2 regions of the Actinomadura sp. SCN-SB genome follow, and region 2 is predicted to be linked to the other one. Evidence: riboswitches for the same ligand, from Rfam matches in the RefSeq annotation. Region 2 holds a riboswitch; the other holds the start of a gene.

Region 1 (9,932 bases), on a different contig from region 2:
CGCGCTGCTCCTGGTCAAGGAGGACATGGGCCTGCTGCTGGCGGGGTTCGGGCTCTTCCTGCTCACCCGCGCGGGTGAGCGGCGGGCGGGGCTGGCCTACCTGGCCTGCGGGACGGTCGCGATATTGGCGGTCTCGCGCGTGCTGATCACGCTGTTCGGCGGCGACAGCGACTACTACTGGGCGTACGGTTCGCTGGGGGAGAGCATGCCGGACGCCGTCCTGTACGTCCTCACCCACCCCTGGGCCGTGCCGGACACCCTGTCCTCCCCTCCGGCGAAGTTGCTCACCATGGCGCTGCTCTTCCTGCCACTGGCGCTGCTTCCCCTCCGGTCGCCGCTCGTCCTGGCCACCGTGCCACCGCTCGCGGAGCGGATGATGGCCGACGACCGGTTCGGCAACTGGTGGGAGCCCCGCTACCACTACAGCGCCTTCCTCGTCGCCATCCTGGTCATGGCGGCCGCGGACGGCGCGTACCGGCTCCGCGGCACCCGGCTGCCCCGGATTCCGCGGCTGCGCCTTCCACGGCGGCATCTGCCCGCGACAGCGGCCCTGGCGGCGACGGTGGCGGCGCTGCCGTTCTTCGCCTTCGCCGACCTCGCCGATCCCGACCTCTACCGGCGGGACGCGCGGGACCGTGCCGCCGCCACGGCCGTCGCCAGGGTCCCCGACGGCGTCCTCGTGGAGACCTCCAACAATCTCGGCCCCGCCCTCTCCGCTCGCGCCCGCGTCCTGCTGTGGGACCGCGAGCCCCGTCACGCGCCCTGGGTCGTGGCCGACACCGGGAGGCGCACCTTCCCCTTCCTTTCCGTCGAGGAACAGCGGCGGCGGGTCGGCGCTTTGATCGACGCGGGTTATCGGACGGTGTTCGACGCCGCCGGATACGTCGTCCTGACCCGCGAAACTCCCGGCCGGGGGTGACCCATAGCGGGGATCGCTGTCAAATACCCCGTGAAGTGAGCCGATCGGCCGTAGGAGCTATCAATTCCGTCTGCTGTGCCGGATACTTGTGGTAGGTCGCCGCGGGATCCGGCAACCACTCGTACACCTGCGCGAACACGGTTGGTCCCCGGGCGCTCGCGGCGGCGGGCGCGAGCGAGGGTGGTGCGGCGATGCCTTTACCGGATCGCGGAAATCCACCGTCGTTCACCGAAAAGTCGAGAGGGCTGCATTTCCGTCCGGCGGCCCGGTGCGGCCGGAACGGGAATCGGTGTCGAGGAGTCGTGACGTGGTGGCGGCGGAACGGTCCGTCCAGCGCTGGGAGACCTGCGGGGAGGCGTGGATCGCGATGCTGCGCCACGTCTGGTCGGCCGGCGAGGCGGGCCTGGAGGACCAGGGACCGATCATCGAGGGACCCCCGGTGCTGTTCGAGATCGCCTCGCTCAGCTGGGAGGACCCGCTGCTGCGCGAGCACGGCGACCGGGGCCTGCTGGCGCGGGAGGCGCACGAGCGCACCCGGGGCGCCGCCCGTCCCGGGCCCGGGCCACGGCCGCGCGGCGCGCACGGCCCCGACCGGCTCCCCTGGGTGATCGACCTGCTGAGGGCCCGGCCCTGGACCACCAGCGCCTGGATCCCCTTCGCCGCCCCGCCGTCCGACGCCGAGCCGCGGACCGCGGCAGGAGAGCCGCCCGACCTGGTGCCGCGCGTCGTCGCCCTGTCGTTCCGGATCCGCGGCTACCGGCTGATCATGACGGCGATGTTCCGGTCGCAGGACGTGATCCGCTGCTACCTGTCCTACATCCCGCTGCGGGACGTCCAGGTCGAGGTCGCCGAGGAGCTGGGGCTTCCGCCGGGACCGCTGCGGATCTTCATCGACGTCCCGCACGTCCGGGTCGCCGACGCCGATCACGCGGCGGGCATCCTCGCGGCGGTCCCGGAGCACAACGCCGCCTGACCCCGGACGGCCGGTGGGCCGGGCACTCTTACAGGGGCGTATGGCGCGAGGGCACATTTATCCTGGCAAATGGGGTGTTCGGCCGGGTGTGCCCCCGGGCCGTAAGAGCCGCGTACGGTGGGCGATAGACTCGGGAAACCGAGGCGAGGGCACACCGTGGTGACTCGCGTGCAGTTTCGCCCGGGGGCCCGAGCCCCCTGGACCCCGCAGTTCATCCCACATCCCATTCCAAAGGAACCTTCCTTGAGCAAGCCTGTCGTCCTCGTCGCAGAAGAACTCTCACCGGCCGGCGTCGCGGTACTCGAAGCCGACTTCGAGGTCCGCCATGCCGACGGCGCCGACCGCCAGGCGCTGCTGTCCGCCGTCGCCGACGTCGACGCGCTGGTCGTGCGCAGCGCCACCAAGGTCACCGCCGAGGTCCTCCAGCACGCCAGGAAGCTGCGCGTCGTCGCCCGCGCGGGCGTGGGCCTGGACAACGTCGACGTCGAGGCCGCCACCAAGGCCGGTGTCATGGTGGTCAACGCCCCCACGTCCAACATCGTCACCGCCGCCGAGCACGCCATCGCGCTGCTGATGGCGACCGCCCGCAACGTGCCCCAGGCCCACGCGGCGCTCAAGCGCGGCGAATGGAAGCGCTCCAAGTACACGGGCGTGGAACTCCAGGGCAAGACCGTCGGCGTGCTCGGCCTCGGCCGCATCGGCGTGCTCGTCGCCCAGCGGCTCGCGGCCTTCGACATGAACGTGATCGCCTACGACCCGTACGTGCAGGCCGCCCGGGCCGCCCAGCTCGGCGTCCGGCTCGTCACCCTGGACGAGCTGCTGGCCGAGAGCGACTTCATCACCGTCCACCTGCCCAAGACGCCCGAGACGCTCGGCCTCATCGGCGATCGCGAACTGCACAAGGTCAAGCCGAGCGTGCGCATCGTCAACGCCGCCCGCGGCGGCATCGTCGACGAGGAGGCGCTGGACCTGGCGCTCAAGGACGGCAGGGTGGCCGGCGCCGGCATCGACGTGTTCAGCACCGAGCCGATGACCGACAGCCCTCTGTTCCACCACGACAACGTCGTGGTCACCCCGCACCTCGGCGCCAGCACCCACGAGGCGCAGGAAAAGGCCGGCACCCAGGTCGCCCGCTCGGTGAAGCTGGCGCTGTCCGGCGAATTCGTCCCGGACGCGGTGAACGTCCAAGGCGGCGCCGTCGCCGAGGACGTCAAGCCCGGCCTGCCCCTCGCCGAGAAGCTGGGCCGCATCTTCACCGCCCTCGCCGGCGGCGTCCCCGTCCGGCTCGAAGTGGTCGTACGCGGCGAGATCGCCGAACACGACGTCAAGGTGCTCGAACTCGCCGCGCTCAAGGGCGTGTTCGTGGACGTGACCGAAGACTCGGTGACCTTCGTCAACGCCCCGCTGCTGGCCCGCGACCGCGGCGTCGAAGTCACCCTCAGCACCACCGAGGACAGCCCCGACTGGCGCAACGTCGTCCAGGTGCGCGGCACCATGGCCGACGGCACCGTCGTGTCGGTCTCCGGCACCCTGACCGGCCCCAAGCACATCGAGCGGATCATCGAGATCAACGGCTACGACATGGAGCTCGTCCCCACCGAGCACATGGCGTTCTTCACCTACGCCGACCGCCCCGGGATCGTCGGAGTGGTCGGCCGGCTCCTCGGCGACGCCGGCGTGAACATCGCCAGCATGCAGGTCGGCCGCGCCAGCAAGGGCGGCAAGGCGCTGATCGCGCTCACCGTGGACTCGGCCATCCCCACCCAGCTCGTCGACGTGATCACCACCGAGATCGGCGCCGAAGGCGGCCGCCGCGTCGACCTGGGCTGAGCTTATGGCAAGCACGAGCTGCGCTGTGCTTATGGCAAGCACGAGCTGCGCTCCTCGCCTGGCGGCTCGTCGCTTGTCGTGCTTGCGGCGATCGCTGCATCGCTTCGACTCGCCCTAGGGGGCTCGCTTCGCGATCAGGTCCTCGCAAGCTCGGACCTGCCTTCGGTCGCGATCGCAGCGCTTGGGCGACCGTTCGGGGCTGGGGTGACGGGTTGAGGTGGTCGGTCAACGGATTGGCCTGACGCTGGGCGGTCCGTGGCCAAAGGGGGCTTCTGGGGTCATTGGCCTTGGGGGCCCCTTTGTTTTGTTTTTGGCCAGCAGGAGCTGCGCTTCTCGTGCGCGATCGGTCTCGGTATTTGGGATTGGTGACCGGCGGTCAAGACAGGGAGTTGGGTGGCGGGTAACCTGGAAGCATCATGCGGCGCTTCGTAGTGATCCTTCGCCGCCGCGACGGGGCCTGCTAGGCGGGCCAACCCCGTCGCGGAGCCGAGCGCTGGCCGTAAGCCCCATCGATCATTTCGCCGCTTCTCAGCAAGCTACGGAGCATTCTCATGAACACCACCGTGAACGCTGCGTCCGCCAGTCCCGACGACGCCGAAGAGGAGGCCGCGCGCGCCCTGCAGAAGGCCCTGGACCGCAGGGACAACGGCGGCCGGAGCTGACGTCGCCCCCGGTCCGGATGCGATCATGGGGGAATGAGGGCTGAGACCGCTGCGGTGCTGGCCGAGGCCGCGGCCCTCGGGCCGTTCTTCGAGATCGTCACCGACGAGGCCGAAGCGGTCGACCCGACCTGGCGGGCACTGCCGGAACGTGACACCGCGCGGCTGCTCGGCCTGACGGACCTGTACGCCGAACGGCTGGGAACGACCGAACGCCGGGTCGCGGCCTCGATCCTCTTCCAGGGCCTCGCCTCACGGCTGTGGTCGCCCACGGTCACGGCCGCGGCGCTCGGAATCGTCCCGGACCTGTCCCGCCTGCACTGGCGGTGGGCCCCAGGGGCGCCGATCGCCCTCTGGCTGGCCGAGCCCACGGGCCGGCCGGTCCACGACCCCGTGAAGGCGGCCGAGCTGATCCATCACGAGGTCGTGGAACGGCACCTGCGTCCACTGCGTGACGCGATGCGTGCCTTCGTACGGCTGGCCGACGGCCTGTTCTGGGGCAATGCCGCATCGGCCCTCGCCGGGACGCTGCGCGCCGGTTCGCTGCGTCCCGGCCTGGCCGCGCCGGTACGTGCCCTGGTGGACGAGCTGCTCACCCGCGAACCGCTCGCCGGGACAGGGACGTTCAACCAGGGTGGGTTCGTCCGGCGTAGCTGCTGCCTGTACTACCGGGTGCCGCCTGGCGGGGAGATGTGCGGAGACTGCGCCCTGCTCCGCCGCTAGCCCGCTCGGTCAAGTACCCGAAGAGCAACCCCAATGTGGCCCACAGGGCGAGCTGCGTGCCCAGTGAGGCGATGCGGAAGTCCCACAGAACCGTCCCCGGGAACCCCTCGGGGATCGCGTCCGGACGTGGTGTCAGGCGGAACACGCCCGCGACCACGACCACGAACCCCACCGCCGCGACCGTGGCCGCGTTCCAGGTGCCCAGGCGCGGCAGCAGCCGCCCGTACACGATCACCGCGGCGACCGTGCCGAGCACGCCCAGCGCCACCATGCCGAAGTAGAGGGACGTACGCCCGCCGATGGTGCCGGGATCACCCACGGCCGGGGGAGTGGGCGGGTACTTCAAAGCCGGGACCAGCACCACCGCCACGAACCCCAGCGAAGCCACCAGCGCGGCGGTGGCGCGGGCGCCCAGCGGGCCCGAGACCGAAGCGAGCCGCCCCTGGGCGAACGCGAACACGACCGAGAACAGCCCGCCGATCGCCGCCCCGTACACCGCCATGGCCGTGACCAGCCCGGCCGTCCGCTGCACCGTCCGGCTCACCACCTCCTCGCCGTGCTCGTGGGCCCCGGCGTGCGACTCCTCGAACGCGATCGCGTGGGCGACCTGCGGCTCACCATAGATCCAGGCGACGAGCAGGCCGACGGCCGCGGCGACCAGCCCAGTGATCATGCCGCGGATCAGCAGCGCCCTCATCAGTGGCAGGGGAAGCCGAGCAGATGACGGCCGTCGTGCGTGAACTCGTGCACCCAAGTGCCACCGAACAGCGACGTGGCGCCCTGCTCGGCGCCCACGAAGTACAGCAACGCCGCCCCTACGACCAGCGCGAACACCGCCCACGGCAGAATCTCGCGAACGGGGATGCTCTGCGGCGCCGCGCTGGAACGCGCCTGCGGCGAAACGACGGGCTGGGCCATGAAGATCTCCTCACGGGGTGCACTCGCCCCGGTGACGGGAGGACGACGGGTCAGTCTCCTGACTCCCAGATCAACGCCGCCCTCCGACCTTCCCGCCGGAACATCCGGCCGTGGTCGCTTGCGGGGGAGGCTCCCTGGTCACAGTGGCGGGACCGTCCTGGAATCGCACCAGAGTTCCTGCGCACCGTCGCCTCGGTGTGAACTTGTCGCCCCGAGCGTCCCCTTTGACCACGCCGCCCGTCAAGAGCCCGAGCACGGGCGGAACCGAGGCGAAGATCACTGGCGTCCCTTTCCGAGGGAACTTGAGTAAGGGCTACTCATGTGCCATCCCGGCCCCATCGGCCACCCTCTATACCCAGGGAGCCTCTCCGGTAGCCAGCCAGCCCACCGGACAGGCCAACGGCACCGGCGCCGGACGGCCGAATCGCCGACGCCGGAACGGGAGGGGGCACCGTCCGTATCTCCAGCGGGGGGAGATACGAACGGTGTCCCCTCTCTGTGTTTATTGGCAGGTGCGAGCTGCGCTCCTCGCCTGGGGGCTCGTCGCTTGTCGCACCTGCGGCGATCGCTGGCATCGCTTCGACTCGCCTGGGGGCTCGCTTCGCGATCAGATTCTTGCTTCGCTCGAATCTGCCTTCGGGCGCGATCGCAGCGCTTGGGCGTCGTTCGGGGCTGGGGTGACGGGCTGTGTTTGTTGGCGGGTGCGAGCCGCGCTCCTCGCCTGGCGGCTCGCTTCGCGATCAGGTTCCTCGCAGGCTCGGAACCTGCCTTCGGGCGTGATCGCGGCGCTTGGGCGTTGTCCGGGGTTGCGGGCATCCGTGGGCTGGGGGTGGCTCCTGGGTGGTTCCGCTATGCGGGACGATCTGGCGTCGTACGATCCTGGTGTGCGTACCTCTTGGCCTTTTACCGGGCGTACGTCGACGCTGGACGAGGTGGATTCGCTGCTGCGCACGGGGGGCGCGCAGGGTGTCGTGGTGGCGGGGGCCGCCGGGGTGGGGAAGACGCGGCTGGTTCGGGAGGCGCTGGACCGGTTGGAGCCGGGGCTCTTCACGGTTCTGCAGGTCGGGGGGACCGCTGCGGACGCGGGGATACCGTTCGGGGCGTTCGGGCACGTGCTGCCGGTCGAGGGCGCGGTGGGTTCGGTGGTGAATCCGTTGCGGTGGGCCAGTGAGGCGTTGCGGTCGGTTTCCGGGGACGGGCTGTTGGTGGCGGTGGACGACGCGCACCTGCTCGACCCGAACTCGGCCGCGCTGGTGCACCATCTGGTGCTGCACCGGGAGGCGCAGGTGCTGGCGACGGTGCGTACCGGGGCGGCGGCGCCCGATCCGGTGACGGCGTTGTGGAAGGACGACCTGGCCCGCCGGGTCGACCTCGTGCCGTTGACGAAGGCGGAGAGCCAGGCGGTGGTGGAGGCGGCCTTGGGCGGGCAGCTCGCCGAGGCGACGGCGCGGCGGCTGTACCACAGCACTCAGGGCAACCTGCTGTTCCTGCGTGAGCTGGTCCTGGCGGGGCTGGCCGAGGGGCGGCTGTCGCAGGTCCGCGGTGTGTGGCAGTGGGACGGGGACCTGCCGCTCAGTCCCCGGATGATGGAGCTGATCGAGGCGCGGCTGGGGACGGTCGGGCCCGCTGAGAGGGAGGTTCTGGAGTACGTGGCGCTCGGTGAGCCGCTGGGCGCCGCGCAGCTGGTGGACCTGACCTCGGAGGAGGCGGTGGAGCGCGCGGAGGCGCGGAACCTGATCGCCTCGGCCGCCACGGGACGCCGCATCCAGGTCCGGCCCGCGCACCCGTTGTACGGGGAGGCGGCCCGGGTCCGGGCGGGGGCGGACCGTGTCAAAGGGCGCCTCGCGGATCTGGCCGCCGCGATGGAGAAGACCGGGATGCGCCGCCACGGCGATCTGCTGCGGGTCGCCACTTGGCATCTGGACAGCGGTACGGCGGCCTCTCCAGAGCTGTTGCTGGCGGCGTGCCGGCAGGCGTGGACGCTGCACGACATGGACCTTGCGCTGCGGTGCGGGCGGGCCGCGCTGGGCGCGGGCGTGGATGTCGCGGCGACGACCTGGCTGGCGTCCGTCCTGCTTCTGGCGGGGCATCCGCGTGAGGCCGAGGAGCATCTGGCGCGGATCGCGGACGAGCCGATGGACGAGCCGACCCGGGTGAGCCATGCCACGGTGCGGGCGTTCACGCTGGGGCTCGGCATGGGACGTGCCGAGCAGGCGGAGCGGCTGCTCGACGGGACGTTGGAACGGACGACCGATCCGGCGCTGCGCCGCGAGGTCGTGGCGCATCAGGCCATCGGGGAGGTGTACGCGGGGCGGCTCGGCGAGGCGGTGGAGAAGGTCGCCATGGTGCGCGCGCCGGGCTTGGCGACGCCGCGTGCGTCGGTGCTCGCGGACGCGGTGGACTCGCTGGCGGCCATGCTGACCGGTGAGTTCAACCGTGCCGTGCCTCTCGCGTCCAAGGCGCTGGACGAGCAGGACGGCTGGATCCAGGACCTCCCCACCCTCGTCGCGACGTTCAACGACGTCCGCGCGGCCTCCGCGTTGTTCGCGGGGGACCTGGACACAGCCGACACCTACATCGCCTATGGCGAGAAGCGGTTCGCCGAGGAGCACCTGTCGCATATGCCTGCGGCGACGTCCCGTTACCTGCGCGTGCACCACTGCATGCTGCGCGGGGAGGTCCGGCTCGCGATGCGCTGGGCGCACGAGGCCGCCGCGCACGGGGCCAAGGCGATCAGCGCGCTGTCCGGCCACGGGTACGAGATGCTCGCCTACGCCGCTGCCGCCGCCGGGGACGCCGACACCGCGTCCGCCGCGCTCGGCCAGGCCGAGCGGCGCCGCGTCCCCACCGGGCGGATCTTCCATTTCCCCGGGGACGTGGCCCGCGCCTGGATCAGGGCCTCGACCGGCGACCTCGACGGCGCCGCGCGCATCGCGCTGGAGGCCGCCGGCCGCTACGCCGAACACTCGATGCGCCCGTACGTCATGGTCGCTCTGCACGACGCGGTGCGCCTGGGCGCCGCCGAGCCCGCCCGTGCCGGGCTGGCACGCCTGGCGGAGGAGATGGACGGCGCGCTGGCCGGGATCTGCGCCCGCCACGCCGCCGCTGCCGCCGACCGCGACGCGGAGGGCCTCGACGAGGTGTCACGGGCGTTCGCCGACCGTGGCATGGCGCTGTTCGCCGCGGAGGCGGCGGCGCAGGCGTCCAGCGTGTACGGGACGTCCGGCCGGACCCGCGAGGCGAACGCCGCCGCCACCCACGCCCGCCTGCTGGCGGCACGCTGCCCGGACGCCCGCACTCCGGCGCTGACCCGGCTGGACGCGCCCGAACTGACCGCGCGTCAGGCCGAGATCGCCCGGCTCGCCGCGGACGGCCTGAGCAACCGGGAGATCGCGGACCGGCTGGTGTTGTCGGTGCGCACCGTCGCCAACCACCTCCAGGCCGTCTACGACAGGCTCGGCGTCCGCGACCGCGACGGTCTGCGCGACGTCATCGGCTAGCCGGAGGGGCGCCCGCGAGCAGCTCGGCCAGTTCGCCGCGCCCGCTGACGCCCAGCCGCTCGTAGACGGTGGCCAGGTGGTTGCCGACCGTGCGCACGGAGATCTCCAGCCGGTCCGCGATCTCCCGGTCGGTCAGGTCCTGCGCGGCGAGCTGCGCGATCTGCCGCTGGCGGTCGGTGAGCCTCGGGACGGACAGGTGCGCGAGCGCCGGGGTCCGCGGGCCGTCGCAGCGCGCGGCGAGCGCGCGGGCCCGGGCCGTCGCCGCGGACGCGCGCCTGCCGTCCCCCGCGGCCTCGTGGACCCCGGCGGCCTGGGCGGCGGACTCCGCCGCGTAGAGGATCAGCCCACGGCCCTCGAACTCCTCCGCCACCCGCATCAGGCCGTCCGCGTCGGCGTTCACGGCGGCACGG
Region 2 (9,932 bases):
AGGTGGAGGGCGGGAAGCCGTTCCTGGACGGGTGCCGCGTGGGCGCGGTGTGGGGGACCGCCTGGCATGGGGCGATGGAGAACGACGGTTTCCGCCGCGCCTTCCTGGCCGACGTGGCGCGCCTGGCGGGACGGGACTTCACCCCCGCTCCGGACGTCGCGTTCTCGGCGTTGCGCGAGGAGGCGCTGGACGCGCTCGGCGACCTGGTCGAGGAGCATCTGGACACCGAGGCGATCTGGCGGCTGATCGAGCGCGGCGCGCCCCGGGGCCTGCCGGTGGTCCCGCCCGCCGGCGGATGACCCGCCGCCGGAGGTGCGCGGGCCGGTAGTGTGATCCGCTCGGAACCTCACCGGCCTCAGGAGGATCGTGCCGTGACCGAGCCGCGGACCAGTCTCATCGTCCCGCTGATGAAGGCACGGGTGCCGGCGGAGGTGCAGTTGGAGTTCCCGCTGCCGGCGGAGGAGGAGCCGATCCGCGAACCGTTCGCGGGCGACCTGTACGTCACCTACGCGCTGGAGCCGGCGGGGTCGCTGCGTCCCGAGCTTGGGGGACGGCGGTACGAGCACGTCGCCCGCAGGCATTGCGCGGAGCTGGGGATCGACCCCGGGGACCTGCGCCGCCTCGCGACGGTGAACCTTCGCAATCTGCGTCCCGACCTGCGGATGAGCTGGTACCCGGACGCCCGCGCCGTGACGGTCTCGCTCGGCCCCGCCTCCCCGGCGCCGGAGGCCGGTGCGGTGGCCGGGCTTGAGGCGGGGCTGATCCTGGACGACGGGTTCCTGGAGAAGCTGGCTCAGGACGTGGAGGGCGATCTGGTGGTGGCGGCGCCCGCCAGGGACGTGTTCGTCGCGTCCGGCACGGCCCACCCCGACGGCCTGGACAAGCTGCGCTGGGCCGTCGAGCGGGTGTGGTCCGAGGACCGGGACGAGGACGACGACCCGGCATGGGACGTCCCACCAGGTCACCTGCTGACCCGCGACCTCATGGTGTGGCGTGAGGGGACGTGGACGGCGCTCGCCTGAGTCCTCCCTCGCCCAAGGTCCAGGCCGCCTTGTACGGTGCTTGATCGTGGATGGACATAAGGGTGAGTCCGCGGCCGAGCAGGTTCCCGGCCCGGTCTGGAGGGTGAAAGGGGATCCTCTGGTGCGCGGCTCCGGCAGCGGGCCGCTCGCCGGGATCAGGGTCGCCGTCAAGGATCTCTACGCGGTCGCGGGGCAGCGGATCGGCGCGGGCAATCCCGACTGGCTCGCGGAGGCGCCCGTCCAGGAACGCAACGCCTGGGCGGTGCAGGCGCTCCTGGACGCCGGCGCGGACATCACGGGGATCGCGCAGACCGATGAGCTCGCCTTCAGCCTGAACGGCACGAACAAGCACTACGGCACCCCGCCCAATCCCGCGGCGCCGGGCCGTATCACCGGGGGTTCCAGCAACGGTCCCGCGTCGGCGGTCGCGCTGGGTGCCGCCGACCTCGGGCTGGGCACGGACACCGCGGGTTCGGTCCGTGTCCCGGCCTCGCACTGCCGGCTGTTCGGGTTGCGTCCCACGCATGGTGTGGTGTCCACGGAGGGGTTGCAGCCGCTGGCGTCCTCGTTCGACACGGTGGGCTGGTTCGCCCGTGACGCCGGGCTGCTCCGGCGGGCGGGCGACGTGCTTCTCCCGCCCGCCGAGGTCGAGCCCGTCCGCACCTTCCTGATCGCCGAGGACGTGCTGGAGCTGGCCGAACCCGCGACCCGGGCGTCCTTCGAGGAGGCCGCCCGCACGCTGGCCGAGCGCCGCGCCGGAACGGACGGCCCCCAAATACGGCGTGTGGAGTCGCTGCTCGGCGGACGCCTGGAGACGTGGTTCCCGGCGTTCCGTGCCGTCCAGGCCGCGCAGGCGTGGAAGGCGCACGGCGCGTGGATCGAGGCGCATCCCGGTTCGCTGGGCGAGGGCGTGATGGCGCGGTTCGCGCTCGGCCGCGACCTGGACCCGCGCGACCGCGAGACCTCCGAGGCCCTTCTGGACGAGGCGCGCGGCGTGCTGTACGCGGCGCTTGAGCCGGGCACGGTGCTCCTCCTGCCGGCCGCGACCGCCCCGGCGCCGCTCGTGGGCCTGGAACGCGCCGCGATGGAGAAGTACCGCTTCACGACGCTACGCCTGACCAGCCTGTCCTCGATCGCCGGGCTGCCCGCCGTGGTGATGCCCATGGCGCCGGTGGACGCGCTCCCGATCGGCCTGTGCGCGGTCGGCCCCCGCGGCACCGACCGCACGCTGCTCGACCTCGCCGCGTCCTTCGTCGATGGGGGCGCCGCCTCGCCGGAGGCATGACAACGGGGTCGGGCCTGGTCATGGCCCGGATAATGCGATGCGAGCCGCGTCCCGTCGCGCCTACAGTGCGGGGATGGTCTCGATCGAGCAGGTGCTGGGCTTCTCGGCGATCGCCCTGGTGATCATCGTGATCCCCGGCCCGAGCGTCCTCTTCGTGGTCGGCCGGGCCCTGGCGCACGGCCGCCGGACGGCGCTGACCAGCGTCGCCGGCAACGCGCTCGGCGCGCTGGTGGCGGTCGTGGCGGTGGGGCTCGGGGTCGGGTCGGTCATCGAGCGTTCCGCGCTGCTGTTCACGGTCCTCAAGCTGGCCGGTGCCGCGTACCTGTGCTACCTGGGCGTCCAGGCGTTCCGGCACCGCCGTTCCCTGGAGGGCGCGCTGGACGAGCTGGGCGCCGCGTCCCGCGCGACCGGGAGACGCGAGCTGTGGCAGGGGTTCGTGGTCGGTGTGACCAACCCCAAGACGCTGGTGTTCTTCGCGGCGGTGCTGCCGCAGTTCGCCGACCCGTCGCGCGGCCACGTGCCGCTGCAGATGATGACGTTCGGCCTGATCTTCTGCCTGATCGCGCTGCTGTGCGACAGCGTGTGGGGCCTGGCCGCCGCCACCGCGCGTCAGTGGTTCGCACGGTCCCCGCGCCGTCTGTCCGTGGTCGGCGGCACCGGCGGGCTCATGATGATCGGCCTGGCGGTGACCGTGGCGGCCACCGGACGGAAGGACTGAGCACGGCATGCCCGAGACCCCGCCCGAGATCATCCGGCACTACCGGTCGGCCGACGAGGGAGCGCGGATCACCTCCGGCTTCGGGCGGCTGGAGCTGCTGCGCACCCAGGAGATCGTGCGCCGCCATCTGGCGGGCGACGGCCGGGCCCTCGACCTTCTCGACATCGGCGGCGGCACCGGTGTGCACGCGGCCTGGCTCGCGGCCGACGGGCACCGGGTCCGGTTGTTCGACGTCGTCCCCGAGCATGTGGAGGCGGCCCGGCGGCTGGCGGAGGCGACCCCGGGCCTCACCGCGTCCCTGGGGGACGCCCGGAGCCTGCCCGTTCCCGACTCGGCGTTCGACGGCGCCCTGCTGCTCGGCCCGCTCTACCACCTCACCGGACGGGACGACCGCGTGGCCGCCCTGCGCGAGGCGGGACGCGCCGTCCGTCCCGGCGGGCCCGTCTTCGCCGCCGCGATCTCACGTTTCGCGTCGCTGTTCGACGGGCTGGCCCGCGGTTTCCTGTTCGACCCGGAGTTCCGGCGGATCGTGGAGGACGACCTGGCCACGGGCCGGCACCGCAACGAGCGCGACCGGCCCGGCTGGTTCACCACCGCCTACTTCCACCATCCCGGCGAGCTGCGCGGCGAGTGCCTGGACGCGGGCCTGGACGTGGTGGAGATCGTGGGGATCGAAGGGCTGGCGGGCTGGCTGCCCCAGCTCGCCGACCGGTGGGACGACCCAGAGTCCCGGGAGATCATCCTTCGGGCGGCCAGGGCCACCGAGACCGAGCCGAGCCTGCGCGGGCTCAGCGGCCACCTGATCGCCGTGGCCCGCGTCCCGGGATGAGCACCGCGCCCGGGTTCAGCCTTCCCGCCAGTTCAGCCGGATGAGACGGTTCCTGGCGTCCTCGGCCACCTCGGCGTCGGCCACCACGTCGTAGGTGGAGGCGACGATCTGGCTGCGGGACGTGAAGTCCCGGCGGCCCCGGGTCAGGGCGTGGGCGATGAAGCCGAACACGGCCCCGAACACCGCGCCGATGACGATCGCGCCGAGGAACAGCGGGACGGCGGCGCCGCGCTCGATGGTGAAGAGGGTGAGCAGAAGCCCGACCAGGAGGCCGAACCAGGCGCCGCTGCCCGCTCCGGCCATGGCGGCACGGGGCGTGGTGAGGCGGCCCAGGACGGTCTCGACCATCTTGAGGTCCGAACCGATGATCGCGGTCCGTTCGACCGGGAACCCCTCGTCCGACAGGAAGTCGACCGCCCGTTGCGCGGACGCGTAGTCGTCGTAGGAGCCGACGACCGGGCGTTCGGTCGCGGGCGGGATGGATGGCATGGACATGCCCGTGCCCTACCCGCAGACGGCGGGGCTACGATGGCGGGGCGATGGCGGGTGAGGAATCCGGTGCGAGTCCGGAGCTGTCCCGCAACTGTGACCGGGGAGTCCTCCCTCGACTAGGGCCACGGCGGTGACGCTGGAAGGCCGGGGGCAGGGCGCCGATCCGGGAGCCAGGAGACTCCGCGTCGTCGTTGCCCTCGTCACCCGAGCCGGGGCGTGGAGACCCCGGGGGAGGCTTGCCGATGCGTGTCCTGCTGCTGTCCACGGCCGATACCGAGCTGCTCGCCGCGCGCGCGGCGGACTCCGGATATGTGACCGCCAACCCCGTCCGGCTCGACCTCGATGAGCTGGGACCGCTCACCGAAGGCGTGGACGTCGCGATCGTGCGGCTGCTGGGGGGACGCAAGACCTGGCCCGAGGGCGTGGAACGGCTGAGGGGCACCGGGCTCCCGCTCGTCCTGCTGGGCGGGGAGGCCGATCCGGACGCGGAGCTGATGGCCCTGTCGACCGTCCCGGCGGGTGTGGCGGCGGAGACGCTCGATTACCTGCGCGAGGGCGGCGTCGAGAATCTGCGGCAGTTGTCGCGTTTCCTGAGCGACACCGTGCTGCTGACCGGTGAGGGATTCGCCCCGCCGGTGCCCATGCCCTCGTACGGAATCCACGGCGACCGCCCGCGGAAGGACGGGCCGACGGTCGGGGTCGTCTTCTACCGGGCCCATGAACTGTCGGGCAATACGGCCTTCGTGGACGTCCTGTGCGAACGCATCGAGGCGCACGGGGCCAACGCGCTGCCCGTTTTCTGCGGCTCCCTTCGCGGCGCCGACCAAGGACTGCTCGACCTTCTGGGACGGGCGGACGCGCTCGTCGTGACCGTGCTCGCGGCCGGTGGCGCGGTGGCCGCGGACGCGGCGGCGGGCGGGGACGAGGACGCCTGGGACGCCGGCGCCTTGGCCGCCCTCGACGTCCCGGTCGTCCAAGGGCTGTGCCTGACCTCCGGCCGGGCGGCGTGGCGGGACTCGGACGGCGCGCTGACCCCCATGGACGCCGCCATGCAGGTCGCGATCCCCGAATTCGACGGCCGCCTGATCTCCGTGCCGTTCTCGTTCAAGGAACACGGACCGGACGGGATCCCCGTCTACGTCGCCGACGAGGAACGCGCGGACCGGGTCGCCGGAATCGCCGTGCGGCACGCCGCGCTGAGGCGTAAGCCGAACGCGGAGAAACGGGTGGCGCTCGTCCTGTCGTCGTATCCGACCAAGCATGCGCGTGTCGGGAACGCCGTGGGGCTCGACACGCCCGTGTCGGCGGTCCGGCTGCTGAGGCGCATGGCCGAGGCCGGGTACGACCTGGGCGACGACCACGCCCTGTGGGCGGATCCCGACGACGGCGACCCGCTGATCCACCGGCTGATCGCCGCCGGGGGGCACGACGTGGAATGGCTCACCGAGGAACAGCTGCGCCAGGCGCCCGTCCGCGTCCGGCTCGACGACTACCGGGAATGGTTCGAGGCCCTGCCGGGGTCGCTGCGCGCGGGCGTCCGGGAGCAGTGGGGCGAGCCGCCGGGCGACCTCTACGTCGACGGGGACGAGATCGTGCTCGCCTCCCTCCGCTTCGGCAACGTGATCCTGATGATCCAGCCGCCCCGCGGCTTCGGGGAGAACCCGGTCGCGATCTACCATGATCCCGCCCTGCCGCCCTCGCACCACTACCTGGCCGCGTACCGCTGGCTCGACCGCGGGTTCGGCGCGGACGCGGTCGTCCACCTGGGCAAGCACGGCACGCTGGAGTGGCTGCCCGGCAAGGGGCTCGGCCTGTCGGACGGGTGCGCCCCGGACGCGGCGCTGGGCGACCTGCCGTTGATCTACCCGTTCATCGTGAACGACCCGGGCGAGGGGACGCAGGCCAAGCGGCGCGGCCACGCCACCGTCGTCGATCATCTGGTGCCGCCGATGGCCCGCGCCGAGTCGTACGGCGACCTGGCGAGACTGGAGCAGCTCCTGGACGAGTACGCGACCGTCGCCGATCTCGACCCGGACAAGCTGCCCGCCGTCCGGGCGCAGATCTGGACGCTGGTGCAGGCCGCGCAACTGCACCACGACCTGCGCCAGGACGAGATGCCCGGCGAGGCCGAGTTCGATGACTTCGTCCTGCACATCGACGGGTACCTGTGCGAGATCAAGGACGTGCAGATCCGCGACGGCCTGCACGTCCTCGGACGGCACCCGGAGGGGGAGGCGCGCGTCAACCTCGTCCTGGCGGTGCTGCGCGCGTCGCAGGTGTGGGGCGGGGTCGCGGGGGCGATGCCCGGCCTGCGCGCCGCCCTCGCCGCCGAGCACGGCCTGGACGAGCGGCGCCTTCTGGACGACCCCGGCCGCCCGCTGGAGCATCCCGTACCGGGGCTGGGCGACGGCCCGTCCCGCACCGCGTCCGACGTGATCGACCTGCTGGAACGCACCGCGCGGACGCTCGTCCAGGGCATGGAGGAGGCGGGATGGGACCTCGGCGCCGCCAAGGCCGTCTGCGACACGGTGCTGGGCCGCGAGGTGCCCGATGTGGTGCGCCTGCTGGAGTTCGGGGCGTCGGAGCTGGTGCCGCGGCTGAACGCCACGGCGGGTGAGATCACCGCCGTCCTGCACGCCCTGGACGGCGGGCACATACCGTCCGGGCCGTCGGGCTCACCCACCCGCGGCCTGGTCAACGTGCTCCCCACCGGCCGCAACTTCTACTCGGTCGATCCGAAGGCGATCCCGTCCCGCAACGCCTGGGAGGTGGGCGTCGCGCTGGCCGACTCGCTGATCGCGCGGCATCTGGCCGACACCGGCGAGTACCCGTCCAGTGTGGGCCTCACCGTGTGGGGGACGTCCGCGATGCGCACCCAGGGCGACGACATCGCCGAAGTGCTCGCGCTGATCGGGTGCCGTCCCGTCTGGGACGACGCGTCCCGCCGCGTCACCGGCTTCGAGATCGTCCCGGCGGCGGAGCTGGGACGGCCGCGCATCGACGTCACGCTCCGCGTCTCCGGCTTCTTCCGGGACGCGTTCCCACACGTCATCGCGCTCCTCGACGACGCGATCAGCGCGGTCGCCGGGCTGGACGAGCCGGCCGACGCCAACCATCTGCGGCGGCACGCCCTCCAGGACCACGCCGCGCACGGCGACTGGCGGCGCGCCACGTCCCGGATCTTCGGGTCCAAGCCCGGCGCGTACGGGGCGGGCCTGCTGCCGCTGATCGACGCCCGCAATTGGCGTGACGACCGTGACCTGGCCGAGGTGTACGCGGTGTGGGGCGGCTACGCCTACGGACGCGGCCTGGACGGGCGTGAGGCGCGCGCCGACATGGAGAACGCGTTCCGCCGTATCGCGGTCGCCGCCAAGAACCAGGACACCCGCGAGCACGACATCGTCGACTCCGACGACTACTTCCAGTACCACGGCGGCATGGTCGCCATGGTCCGTTCCCTCACCGGGACGAGCCCCGCCGCCTACATCGGCGACTCCGCGCTACCGGACCAGGTGAAGACCCGCACCCTCGCCGAGGAGACCCACCGCGTCTTCCGCGCGCGCGTGGTCAACCCCCGCTGGATCGCCGCCATGCGCAGGCACGGCTACAAGGGCGCGTTCGAGCTGGCCGCGACGGTGGACTACCTGTTCGGCTATGACGCGACCGCCGGTGTGGTGGACGACTGGATGTACCAGAGGCTCGCCGAGGAGTACGTGTTCGACGAGGAGACCCGCTCGTTCATGGAGCAGTCGAACCCGTGGGCGCTGCGCGGCATCACCGAACGCCTCCTTGAGGCGGCGGACCGGGAACTGTGGGCCGAGCCCGACCCGGACGTCCTGCGCCGCCTCCAGGCGACCTATCTGGAACTGGAGGGAGACCTGGAGGACGGCGCGTAGGCGGGGCGTCGTCCTACGGCTTGCGGCCGACCGCGCCGTAGGCGTCGACCGCCTCGGGCTCGCCGAAGGGATTCGGGTCCGGGCGCCACTGGCTGACCGGGACCAGGCCCGGCTCCAGGAAGTCCAGCCCCTTGAAGAACCGGGCGATCTGCTCGGGAGAGCGCAGGACGAGCGGCGCGTTCCCGGACTCGTTCCACACCTCCACGATCCGGTCCGACGCCTCCCCGTGAATGACGTTCGTCCCGTCGTACATCACCAGGTAGCTTCCAGGGGCCAGCGCGCCGACCAGGTGGTCCACGATCCGGTACGCCTCCTCGTCGTCGGTGATGAACTCCAAAATGCCCATCAGCATCAACGCGACCGGCCGGTCGAAATCCAGGGTGCGCGCCGCGTTCTCCAGTATGTACTCAGGATTCCGCAGGTCGGCGTCGATGTAGTCGCACGCCCCCTCCTCGGTGCTGGTGAGCATCGCCTGGGCGTGCACGAGGACCAGCGGGTCATTGTCGACGTACACGATCCTGGCGTCGGGCGCGAGGCGCTGCGCGACCTCATGGGTGTTGTCGACGGTGGGCAGGCCCGTGCCGACGTCGAGGAACTGCCGGACCCCGGCCTCCCCGGCCAGGTGGGAGACCGCCCGATTGAGGAACTGCCGCGACGCCCGCGCGAGCACGGGCACTGTCGGCAGCATCCGCGTGATCTCGTCGCCGACCTGCTGGTCTACCTCGTAGTTGTCCTTGCCGCCCAGCCAGTAATTCCAGATCCGCGCCACATGCGGCACCGTCGTGTCGATCTTCGGCTGATCTCCGGAACCGTCCACCAACGTTCTCCTCCGTCCATAGGCGATTCCCAGAGCATCGCATTTCCCGGGCGGTTCCGGTGGGCCGAATGGGGACAATTGCGCTTCGGCGGGGCACGTGGTGCGCCGCTACGAATGAATGGGCGCGTGGAAGGGCCAGCGGTGGCCTATGGCGACGTGGGAGATCACGGCGAGGCCCAGGGCGTTGAGGCCGACGTGGCCGATCCATTCCTCGGGTTGCACGCGCTTGAAGTCGATGGCGCCGGCTATGGCGGCGGTGATGGCGTAGAGGGCGGCGGCGAGGGCGATGGTGGCGGCCAAGGTCACGGCGCGTTCCCATGGGGGCGACAGGAACCGCTGTGCCCAGCCTTGGAACAGCATGCCGACGATCAGGCCGGCCGCGATCGCCATGCCCGCCCACGCCTGGATGAGCGGAGGGTCGGCGACGGAGCGGGCCGCCAGGTAGGTCGGCCAGGCGCCGGAGAGGACGACGAGGTTGGCCGTTGGGATGCGGATCCAGCGGCGGGTGATCCGGGCGAACGGCCATCCTCGCCACACCACGAAGATCCATACCTGCCAGAGCCCCACCAGGACCAGGTACGCGCCGAAGGCGGGCGTGCCGAGGGTGAGGTAGAGGATCACCGCCACGGCCCAGGAGACCGCCAGGGCGGTGGCGCCGCCCGCGATCCTGGGTAGGCGCCGGAGCGGCCATCCTTCGCAGACGAGGGTGAGCTGGAGCATCGCGACGAAGGCGGGGGCCGCGAGCGGCAGGGTGCCGGGGAAGGTCGGCGCGTGGTCCGGGCCCGGGGCCGGGTCGAAGACGGCGCGTGGGTTGGCGTGGCCGATGATCGCCTGACCGGCGATGGTGAGCAGGACCGCCGCGATGGCGATGAG

What was found. Region 2 has a riboswitch for cobalamin ahead of cobN (cobaltochelatase subunit CobN). Riboswitches for the same ligand answer to the same signal wherever they lie in the genome.
Region 1: linked by a shared signal. The riboswitch ahead of ACGWYJ_RS24605 (CbtB domain-containing protein) and the one ahead of cobN (cobaltochelatase subunit CobN) in region 2 are both predicted to bind cobalamin.

The regions. Positions count from the first base shown of each region.
Region 1 is NZ_JBIMPP010000041.1:49,300-59,231, reverse strand. Features, by position in the region: gene ACGWYJ_RS24630 (DUF2079 domain-containing protein) at 1-919, shown strand, start outside; gene ACGWYJ_RS24625 (hypothetical protein) at 1,227-1,892, shown strand; gene serA (phosphoglycerate dehydrogenase) at 2,136-3,722, shown strand; gene ACGWYJ_RS24615 ((2Fe-2S)-binding protein) at 4,418-5,104, shown strand; gene ACGWYJ_RS24610 (CbtA family protein) at 5,007-5,801, opposite strand; gene ACGWYJ_RS24605 (CbtB domain-containing protein) at 5,801-6,022, opposite strand; cobalamin riboswitch at 6,053-6,244, opposite strand; gene ACGWYJ_RS24600 (LuxR C-terminal-related transcriptional regulator) at 6,874-9,522, shown strand; gene ACGWYJ_RS24595 (LuxR C-terminal-related transcriptional regulator) at 9,512-9,932, opposite strand, start outside.
Region 2 is NZ_JBIMPP010000003.1:182,710-192,641, forward strand. Features, by position in the region: gene ACGWYJ_RS03365 (cobyric acid synthase) at 1-299, shown strand, start outside; gene ACGWYJ_RS03370 (DUF1444 domain-containing protein) at 372-1,022, shown strand; gene ACGWYJ_RS03375 (amidase) at 1,144-2,307, shown strand; gene ACGWYJ_RS03380 (LysE family translocator) at 2,381-3,025, shown strand; gene ACGWYJ_RS03385 (class I SAM-dependent methyltransferase) at 3,033-3,854, shown strand; gene ACGWYJ_RS03390 (general stress protein) at 3,870-4,349, opposite strand; cobalamin riboswitch at 4,402-4,527, shown strand; gene cobN (cobaltochelatase subunit CobN) at 4,589-8,242, shown strand; gene ACGWYJ_RS03400 (SAM-dependent methyltransferase) at 8,256-9,062, opposite strand; gene ACGWYJ_RS03405 (hypothetical protein) at 9,168-9,932, opposite strand, start outside.